3 regions of the Exiguobacterium sp. s166 genome follow, and region 1 is predicted to be linked to each of the others. Evidence: riboswitches for the same ligand, from Rfam matches in the RefSeq annotation. Region 1 holds a riboswitch; each other region holds the start of a gene.
The links. Region 1 has a riboswitch for S-adenosylmethionine ahead of msrA (peptide-methionine (S)-S-oxide reductase MsrA). Riboswitches for the same ligand answer to the same signal wherever they lie in the genome.
Positions count from the first base shown of each region.

Region 2: it holds a riboswitch for S-adenosylmethionine, as region 1 does, so the genes downstream of both, KNP93_RS10645 (LLM class flavin-dependent oxidoreductase) here and msrA (peptide-methionine (S)-S-oxide reductase MsrA) in region 1, are expected to answer to the same signal.
Region 3: it holds a riboswitch for S-adenosylmethionine, as region 1 does, so the genes downstream of both, KNP93_RS11330 (Na+/H+ antiporter NhaC family protein) here and msrA (peptide-methionine (S)-S-oxide reductase MsrA) in region 1, are expected to answer to the same signal.

Region 1 is NZ_JACSMU010000006.1:116,652-119,925, reverse strand. Features, by position in the region: gene KNP93_RS12885 (M20 metallopeptidase family protein) at 1-1,099, shown strand, start outside; SAM riboswitch class I at 1,171-1,274, shown strand; gene msrA (peptide-methionine (S)-S-oxide reductase MsrA) at 1,379-1,909, shown strand; gene KNP93_RS12875 (DMT family transporter) at 2,009-2,488, opposite strand; gene KNP93_RS12870 (DMT family transporter) at 2,512-2,940, opposite strand; gene KNP93_RS12865 (NAD(P)H-dependent flavin oxidoreductase) at 3,058-3,274, opposite strand, start outside.
Region 2 is NZ_JACSMU010000004.1:93,683-96,956, reverse strand. Features, by position in the region: gene KNP93_RS10650 (ATP-grasp domain-containing protein) at 1-158, opposite strand, end outside; gene KNP93_RS10645 (LLM class flavin-dependent oxidoreductase) at 155-1,213, opposite strand; SAM riboswitch class I at 1,286-1,391, opposite strand; gene KNP93_RS10640 (DUF975 family protein) at 1,511-2,149, opposite strand; gene KNP93_RS10635 (DUF2325 domain-containing protein) at 2,220-3,274, opposite strand, start outside.
Region 3 is NZ_JACSMU010000004.1:233,622-236,895, reverse strand. Features, by position in the region: gene KNP93_RS11340 (alpha/beta hydrolase fold domain-containing protein) at 1-233, opposite strand, end outside; gene KNP93_RS11335 (metal ABC transporter solute-binding protein, Zn/Mn family) at 412-1,374, shown strand; SAM riboswitch class I at 1,443-1,546, shown strand; gene KNP93_RS11330 (Na+/H+ antiporter NhaC family protein) at 1,625-2,932, shown strand; gene KNP93_RS11325 (hypothetical protein) at 2,976-3,176, opposite strand.

The DNA of each region.
Region 1 (3,274 bases):
CCATCCGGAATTATCGTTTCAGGAAGTGCGGACTCCTGCTAAAATCGCTGCTTTTTACGATGAACTCGGTATTCCGTACCGGGCAAACGTCGGCGGCAGCGGGATTGTCGCGACACTGAAAGGAACACGTCCCGGAAAAACAATCGCCATCCGGGCCGATTTTGATGCGTTACCGTTACAGGAAGAGACGGAGTTATCGTTCCGTTCGATCCGCCCCGGCGTCATGCATGCCTGCGGACACGACGGTCATACGGCGATTGTCCTCGGACTGGCCGCTGCTTTTCATGCCATACAGGATGAACTGGCAGGTAGTGTCGTCTTCATTCATCAACACGGTGAAGAAGTGTTCCCCGGCGGTGCCATCCAGATGATTGAGGACGGTTGTCTCGACGGTGTCGATGCGATCTTCGGCACGCATCTCGAAAATGATCTTCCGGTCGGATCAATCGGTTATCACAGCGGTCATACATTATGTGCCATCGATGAATTTGAGATCGTCGTTCACGGTCAAGGCGGTCATGCCCAGGCGCCGCACCGGACACAGGATGCGCTCGTCGCCGGTGCCCAGCTTGTCTGTAATCTCCAGCATCTCGTCAGCCGGCGCGTTGATCCGTTTGAACCGGCTATCGTTGCGATCGGCTCGTTCCACGCCGGGACGGCACCGAACATCGTCACCGGCGAAGCTCGGATCGTCGGAGAAATCCGGACGTTCAATGAACAGCTCCGGCACCAGTTACGCCAACAGGTCGATCTCGTCGCGCGAACGACGTGTGCTGGAATTGGCGCCACGTATTCCATTGATTTCACGACCGGTTATCCGTCGCTTTGGAATCATCCGGATGAAACACAGCTCGTCCGGGAAGCGGCCGGCTTTTTACCGGAAGCACAGGTTCGCGAGATGAAACCGATGATGGCAGCGGATGACTTTGCCTATTACCTCGAAAAAGTACCGGGCAGTTATTTCTTCACAGGCTCTGCAAAGACGGATGGACGGACGATTTATCCGCAACACCATCCGAAGTACGAAATCGATGAGCAGTCCTTGCTGATCGGGGCGAAAACGTTAGGAGCGACCGTTCTTCGTGCCCTGCAAACATAAGGATTGACTTTCCACTTTTATGAATGGTATTATCATCCCAATGATAACGAACTTACATCAACTTCATATAACACTTATCAAGAGTGGACCGAGAGATCTGGATCGATGACGTCCCAGCAACCTGCGCATAGCAAGGTGCTACGACCAGCAAAGCGAAAGCTTTGGTTGATAAAAAGCGGCGACTCCTTTTGCAACCAAGCAAAGGAGTCGTTTTCGTTTTCTCACTGTCAGACATGACAGGATGACGGCTCAAGAAGCCAAGGGAAAGGGAGAGATGACATGGAAAAAGCAACATTTGCAGGAGGATGTTTCTGGTGCATGGTGACACCATTTGAGGAACTGCCGGGGATTCACAGTATCGTATCCGGCTATACAGGAGGACATGTCGACAATCCGACATACGAGCAAGTCAAAACCGGAACGACCGGACATTCCGAAGTCGTCGAAATTACATTTGATCCGGCCCTGTTCTCATACGAACGGTTACTCGAACTGTACTGGCCTCAAACGGATCCGACCGATGCCGGCGGACAATTCCAGGACCGCGGTACACAGTATGCTCCGGCGATTTTTTATCATACGGAACAACAACGCCTTGCAGCGATTGCGTCACGTGATGCGCTGGCTGCAACAAACCGTTTCAAACAACCGATCGTCACCCGGATCGAACCGGCACACGCTTTCTATCCGGCGGAAGAATACCATCAGGACTTCCACAAAAAAAATCCGGCCCACTACAAAAAAGACCGGAAAGCCTCCGGCCGTGATGCCTTTATCGACGTCGCCTGGAAAGAAGAAGTATCCGTCTGATTTAAATGAAACGTCTTTTAAAAGAGATCACCCTTTCACGCACTTTACTGTAAAAGTTGCGTGAAAGCCGTGATCTCTTTTGAGTGGTTGACGATGTTTTTAAGAAATCGCTTTGATTTCATCTGTTTGATTTGACTCGTCCACGACCTGATAACGTTTTAAGACGAAAATGCCGCTCAACATGACGGCCAGGCCGATGATTTGACCAAACGATAACTCGACTTTCGGTAAACCGAACCAGCCAAAGACATCGACACAGAGCGCAAAACTGAGTTGCGAAATCAGGACGACGGAAATCGCAATCGACGGTCCCAGCAGTTGAATTCCCCGCATGACACAAAATACGACCCCGACACCAACGAAACCGCCAAATAGATAAAGCGGTTCGACCTCTGTAAGCGCCGCGACCTCCCCGCCCCGAAAGAAAACCAATGCGAGCAACGACCCGAGCAGTCCGACAAAAAAGACTAGCGTCGTCGTCGCCCAAGCACCGAAGGCATGACTCATCCGTGCATTTAAAACGGTCTGTAAACTGATCATCATCCCTGCGACGATGGCACAAAACATTCCGAGTCCCATTCTAATTCCTCCTCATATTCCATTCAGGCAAATGAAAAAATCAAGACGCCGGTCAACATCAAGCCGACACCAACCCACTGCCCTGTATTACTGCTTTTTTTAATGACTCCGAACCAGCCGTTCAAATCAATCACAAAGGCACACAAAATCTGGGCGACGAGCAACAGCGACATCGCCCATGTCATGCCGAGTAATTGAATCGACGTCAGTTCCGTCACGACGACCAGGACACCAAGCAATCCGCCGCTTGCGTAAATCAGCGGCAACGTGCGAAAACCGCCGATTTTCCGGTCCCGGACAAATCCGTAAATTAATAAACAGCCGATCAGACCGACGAAATGAACGATCGTCACGGATAACCATGGACCAACCGCGTCACCGAGCCGGGCATTAAAAATGCCTTGCAAGGCAATGAACAATCCACTGAATAAGGCAAACACGACTCCTTGCATCTTCATCCTCCTTTTTCTCTAGTTACGAGTAGACCCTATTCTGTGATCTTTTGAAAGGACAAATGTCCTGAAACACAAAAAAGCCGACCTGATCGGTCAGCTGCGCTTATATTCACGTCACTGGAGGGCCCGGTATGTCCGTTCGATTCGCCCGAACGCATCATCCATCATCCGGTTAAAGAGCTCCGCAACGGTCGGAACATCATCAATCAAACCGGAAACGAGACCGGCATTGACGTATCCTGCCGTCTCGTCGCCTTCCAGTGCCCCTTTGATATGAAACGATTCGTTCGTCTGTTCTTGAAAGGCAGCGAGTGATGTCGGCTGCAACGCC
Region 2 (3,274 bases), on a different contig from region 1:
ATCCGGCTGTAGAAGACGCCTTCTGGCGGGACTTCATCAAGCGGGACCTGTCCTTCATCGAGATGCCACTGTTCATACGGCAACTCCAGTTCCTCGAGTCGTTTAATTAAATGGTCCGTCCATTCCTGGTTTTCGTGTAAGATATGAATTTTTGTCATTTGGTTTGACCTACCTTTCGTTTTTCTTCGACAAGCGGCATGACGTCGCGCGCGAAGCGTTCCATTTCTTCCAGTTGTGGTGAAAATTGAAGTAATAATAAGGAGACACCCACCTGCTCAAACGCAAGAATCCGTTCCGCAATCTGTTCCGGTGTTCCAATCAAATCAGGACGGAGTCCGCGGTTCGAGACCGAATAATCGTTCCGTTTTACCTGCTGTTCGAGTTGTGATTTGCTGACGAAGTCGTCGTACCCGGCGTATCCGGCACTGTCTTCCTTGACGTCCGTAATTCGTTGCCATTCTTGAATAGCCTCTTCTTCCGTATCGCGGCAGATGATATAAGCAGCCAATCCAAAACTTTCAAGCGGCGGTTGCCCTGTCGCTTGTCGGCGCGCCTTCATATCCTCAATCTTAACGGACACTTCTTCCACTGTTCCGCCGTGCATGACATAAGCGTCACAATGATTGACAATGGTTTGTTTGCCGGCTTCACTTTCCCCGCCTGCGTACAACTTGATGCCCGGTCGTTGAACCGGCTTCGGATGCAGTTGCGTCTTCTCGAGCGTATAGTAGTTCCCGTCGAAGCTGTACGGCGAAGCATCTGCCCATAATCCTTTCATGATCGTGACAAACTCTTCCGTCCGCGCGTAGCGTTCGTCGTGAGCTGTGAAGATCCCGTTGTATTGCCGCGCTTCTTCTTCCCACCAGGCAGAGACGACGTTTAACGTAAAGCGCCCGTTGCTAAGTTGATCGATGTTTGCTGCCATCTTCGCGGTCGTCGCCGGATTATGGAAACCCGGACGGACCGCTGTCATGATTTCCAGTCGTTCCGTCGTCGCGGCAATCGCCGCTGCCGTCGTCCAGGCTTCAAGACTTGGTGCTTCAAGCCCTTTGATGTCATTTAGGTTCAACTCCGCAATCAGTGTCGTTGAAAAACCAATTTGTTCTGCCGTTTGCGCGACCTGTTTCGCATAATCGAACGTCGCCGGCATCTGTTCGTCTTCAACATTTCGTAACCATCCGCCAAAAATCGGTAACCAAAATCCATACTCCATCCGTTATGTCCCCCTTATAAAAAAAATCGCTCTTCTCGAAAATCGAAAAGAGCGACGGATTAATCATGTCTGCTCTTATCTGTAAAGGAAAAGATTCCTTTAGGAAGTAGCACCTTCCGCTGCTCGCGGGGTTGCTGAAGTGTCTTCGGGCCATTCCCTCGACTTCTCTTGATAAGAATTATTGGAATTATCGTACACTTTTTAGCAGAGTAAAGCAACCATTAAACCTTGTTTTCCAATCGGAATTAAAAAGATATTCAAAAAAAGGACGAGAGCTAAGCTCTCATCCTCCTCGTCTTAATATGGGGCAACAAACGTCGATTGTTCGACGGGTGCTTCTTTGCCGCGGATCCGATCATAGAATTTTGCAAGCGTGACGCTGACGTAAGGAATAATCCACAAGAATCCGATTCCGATCGTAATCAATCCAAGGAAAAACCAGCCGATGAACGATAGAATCAACAGGAAAGCTTCCATTTTGTGTCCATCCATCATTTGACGTGACCGGGTGATTGCTTCCAATACACCAATCGAAGGTTCATCCCGCAAAATGTAGTAAGTCAACATATACGAAAATGATTTGATAATGGCCGGTACAACCAATAACAATGCCCATAGGAACAAGAATACAAATTGGACGATTGAAAGCAGGACAACTTTTATGAAATATTTATAGGGCTCAAATAAATCACTGATTTTTGTTTGTTCTCCCCGTGCGATAGAAAGTGAGAACCAGACCCATCCTGCACCAAGTGGGAGTAATAAGATCGTTGCAATCAATCCGAGGAAGTCAATCGTCTGGAAAGGTTCGTCATAATCAGACGACAGTAGTTCCGGAATGACTTGCAGAATTGCGAATAATAAAAACATCAAGACCGTAAAGCCCCAACGACCGCTTAATGCTTCCTTTGCTGATTTTTTTAATTGTGATGACATGAATATGATCCTCCTCAAAATAAGTTCTATCTCTATTTACGGCTCATGAAGAGAGGAGTTTCACCTTTTTTCAGGATTTTCCTGTTTTTAACTGATTTAAGCGTGCTTTTTCAAGTTGGCGCTGGCATGCCGTATACAAAGAACGTCGTCCGTCGAGCCGTTCCATCGCAAACGGAATATCATGTTTCTTCGCCTGCGCGATGACGTGTGCAGAAGCGGCATGGGACACCCGGCTTGTGACGACGACGATGGCATCGGTCTTTTTCGCGAGACTGGCAATCTTTTTCGCAGATTGGGCATCACCCGACAGATGAATCAGCTCGATTCCTGTTTTTTCGAAAAACGTCCGGTAGACCGGTGCTTGCTGTTCATTGCCGACGATGACTAGCCGCATGCCTTCAAACGGTGCAAAATCAAGTGGTTTTTTATCCACGAAGTCGATGGGCTGCCCCGGTACGGACGTCGTGACGAGTGGTGTCAACGGTTGGGATTTCTTTTCACGAATCCGGCGCGTTTTCCGTTCTTGTTTCAATTTCGGCTTTCGTTTCATTTGCTTCAGATAGCGTCCCGACTTTTTGACGATGGATCTGGCGTTGGCTGTTTCAACTGATGGTGGCACTGGTGCTGTTGAATTGTTTGACGTCTCCAACAGTTGTACCGTCGGCTCTTGATATTGGAACGCATATTTCCAGGCAATCGTCAGTGTTTCCGGACGACCTTTCCACATGACGAGATCGACGAGCTGTCCTTCTTTCAGATGGAAAAAGCGCATGTCTTCAACCGGTGTGGCGTAATAAAAAGACTTACCCGTCTCATCCTTTAATGGTCCTTCGACCGTCGATTCAATGATACCGTGGTTTTTAACGATACATTTTTCAAAAACGATTCGTTCCGACAGTGGCTTCATCCGGTCAGTCGCGACAACAGCCATCACTTCAAGTGTCGTCCGGCGTACGTCCTGATGTACGACTTGGACCCGGATTTCCATTCCATGTTCGAGATTCCATTGCCGGATCTCTGTTTCCGAGATGTGACTGTTCGGCCATTCCCGTAAAGAACCACCTTTTAATTCACGGACGAACGTATAGGCGTAACGTTGTTCGATGACAGGAGTGATTTGTACAG
Region 3 (3,274 bases), on a different contig from region 1:
ATCGCGACCGGGAAAGGACCATCACCCGGCGGATAATATAAATCCAACTTTAGTTCTTTCTGATTAACGGTTTTAAACAAAATCGTCCGGGGTGCGAGTTGGACTTCCGACAGTGGAAGCGCCGGTTCCGTCCATCGTAATAAAGCACCATAGTTGTTCCAGATGCTCGCTCCGGCTGCGGCTGTCGTTAAAATTGCCGCCCCTCCCATCAGCCAAGCAGTTTCCCGTTTCACCTCATCACCTCCAAAGCTTACTCTCGATTTCTGATCTCTTATTAGTCATCTACCCGATTTATTTAGAAGCCGAACGTCTTCCCCGACTTATACTTGACGCTTCGTTTTGGATTCGTTATAGTGAAAAGGTTCAAATCGGAATAATTACGTTTTAATAATTTTTGGAGGGTTTATTCATATGAAAAAATTACTTTCAGCTTTCACGGTTGCCTTTGCCAGCGCTGCTTTTCTTGCTGCCTGCGGTTCTTCCGAATCCAATCAAGATGCGACCGATCAAAAGCTTCGGGTGTATACATCGACATTCGCTACTGCGGCAATCGCCAAGGAAATTGGCGGAACAGATATCGACGTCAAGATGATTGTCCCTCCCGGTGCCGATCCGCACTCGTACGAGCCGACGTCTAAACAACTGACAGAAATCACACAAGGCGATCTGTTCCTCTTAACCGGTACGACGCTTGAACCGTACTCGAAAAAAATCAAAGCCAGTCTGAAAGGCAATGATGTCCGTTTCGTCGAGACAAGCACAGGAATCGACTTACTCGAAGCCAACGCCACGCTTCACGAACATGAAGGACACGATGATCATGCTGACGAACACGCGGAAGAAGAACATGATCACGGCAAATACGATCCCCATGTCTGGCTCGATCCGAACAATGCCAAAATGATGGCCCAATCGATTTCGACGGCACTGGCAAAAGAAGTACCGGATAAAAAAGCGACGTTTGAAAAAAACCTGGCTGAATTTGATACGCAGGCAGATGAGCTCGATCAAAATCTGCAACAGGCTGTCGATAAGGGCTCGAAAAAAGAATTGCTCGTCACGCATGCCGCTTACGGATATTTAGCCGAACGATACGGTTTCTCGCAATTGCCGATTGCCGGCATCTCTCCGTCGGACGAGCCTTCCCAAAAGCAACTGGCTGCTCTCGTCAAAGAAGCCAAATTGCATGACTTGAAGTATATCGCTTTCGAGGAGACGGTTTCTCCTAAAGTCGCCCGCGTCATCCAACAGGAAATCGGAGCCGAAGCGATTACGATCCACAACCTGGAGTCCGTCACGAAAGAACAGCAGAATGCCTCGTATTTTGACTTGATGAATGAAAATGTGACGACGCTCAAACAAGCACTTCAGTGAAGTAGTGTTGACATGCAGTAAAAGATACGTTACGGTAGAAAACGTATTTCAGACAATTAAATGACTTCTTTTTATCGCGAGAGACGGAGGGACTGGCCCGATGATGTTTCGGCAGCGGACGATTAAATCGTACTGTGCCAAATCCAGCAAGCTGCGGCTTGAGAGATAAGAAGAGCGTCTTTTTCAGTAAAGACCTCCTTCTTTCTTGCGAAGGAGTCTTTTTTTGTACTTGTAGAAAAGGAGTGGTTTTATGAACGAGACGATTATACCGAACAAATGGGCACTTCTACCGTTACTTGTCTTTTTAGTTCTTTTTATCGGTGCCGGTATTTTTTACGATGATTTCTACAAATTCCCGATTCTGATTGCGGCTTTGATTGCCTTGATTTTTGCGGCGGTCACAACGAAAGGTAGCATCAATCAAACCGTGGAACGGATTGCAACGGGTGCCGGAAATCCGGACATCATGATCATGGTCTTTATTTTCTTACTTGCCGGTGCCTTTTCCGGAACGGCCGATGCGATTGGCGCCATCGAAGCGACCGTCAACGCGTCGCTGACATTTTTACCGCCTTCTCTTTTAATGAGTGGGTTGTTTATCATCGCTGCTTTCATCTCGATGGCGATGGGGACTTCGACCGGTACGATTGCCGCACTTGCCCCGATTGCTCTCGGAATTCATGAAGCAACAGGTGTCAATGTTGCGATTGCCGCGGCAGCTGTCGTCGGCGGTGCAATGTTCGGTGATAACCTGTCATTCATTTCCGATACAACGATCGCAGCAGTCCGGACGCAAAAAACCAATATGCGCGACAAATTCAGAACCAACTTCATGATCGTGTTGCCGGCAGCAATCCTGACGGTCATCATCTTGGCTTTCGTCTCAGGTACAGGAGACGTCGTCGAAGCAAAAGCGTTTGAGTTTTATAAATTGATTCCGTATCTGTCTGTCATCGTCCTCGCCTTGTTTGGTGTCAACGTCATCCTCGTCTTAGTCGGCGGAACCGTTTTGACGGGTATCATCGGTATGATGGACGAAAGCTTCGGCTTAAGCGGCTTCGTCCTGTCGATGTCTGAAGGATTGATGGGGATGGCAGAAATTTCGATCTTGACGTTATTAATGGGCGGACTCGTCAGCCTGATCACCTTTAACGGCGGGATTGCTTATCTGAAAGAAACCCTGACGCGGAAAATCTCACAACGCCGCGGCGCGGAATTCAGTATGGCGGCACTCGTCAGTGCAACGAATCTTGCGACAGCGAACAATACGATTTCGATTCTTGTCGCCGGACCACTCGCTGCGGAAATCGCCGATACGTATGATATTGATCGGAAGAAATCCGCCAGTATCCTCGATATCTTCTCGTGCGGTATCCAAGGAATCATCCCGTACGGAGCCCAGTTGCTGATTGCAGCGGAATTAACGAAAACGGCTTCCCCGGAACTGATTCCCTATCTGTTTTATCCGTTCCTGCTTTTCGTTTGCGGATCTCTTGCCATCGTCTTCGGCTTCCCACGTCGAAAAACAGCTGATGTGCGTAAAAAAAATGTTTCGTAAAAAATACAAGACCCGTCGCTTTTGCGATAGGTCTTGTTTTGACTTATTTTTTCTGGTCTTGGCGGTTGAGAATGAAATACGCAATCGCCGGAAGCGGGAACTGAATCAGTCCTGCGCCTCCCCAGACCCACGGATTTCGTCCTGTCTTCCGTGCACCAAGGAACAAACATGTCGCTTGTGTCCCTAACAGGGCTGCAAGGCCGGCCCAAACACCTTTTGGTACGTTTTTAACAGATCGTTTCATAAAATACACCTCGTTTCCTTTATAGATTTACCCTCCTCTTTTCGCTTTCTAACCGGCTTTTTCCTCCCTTGAGCGTTGAAACGGACGTTCTTGCTTGT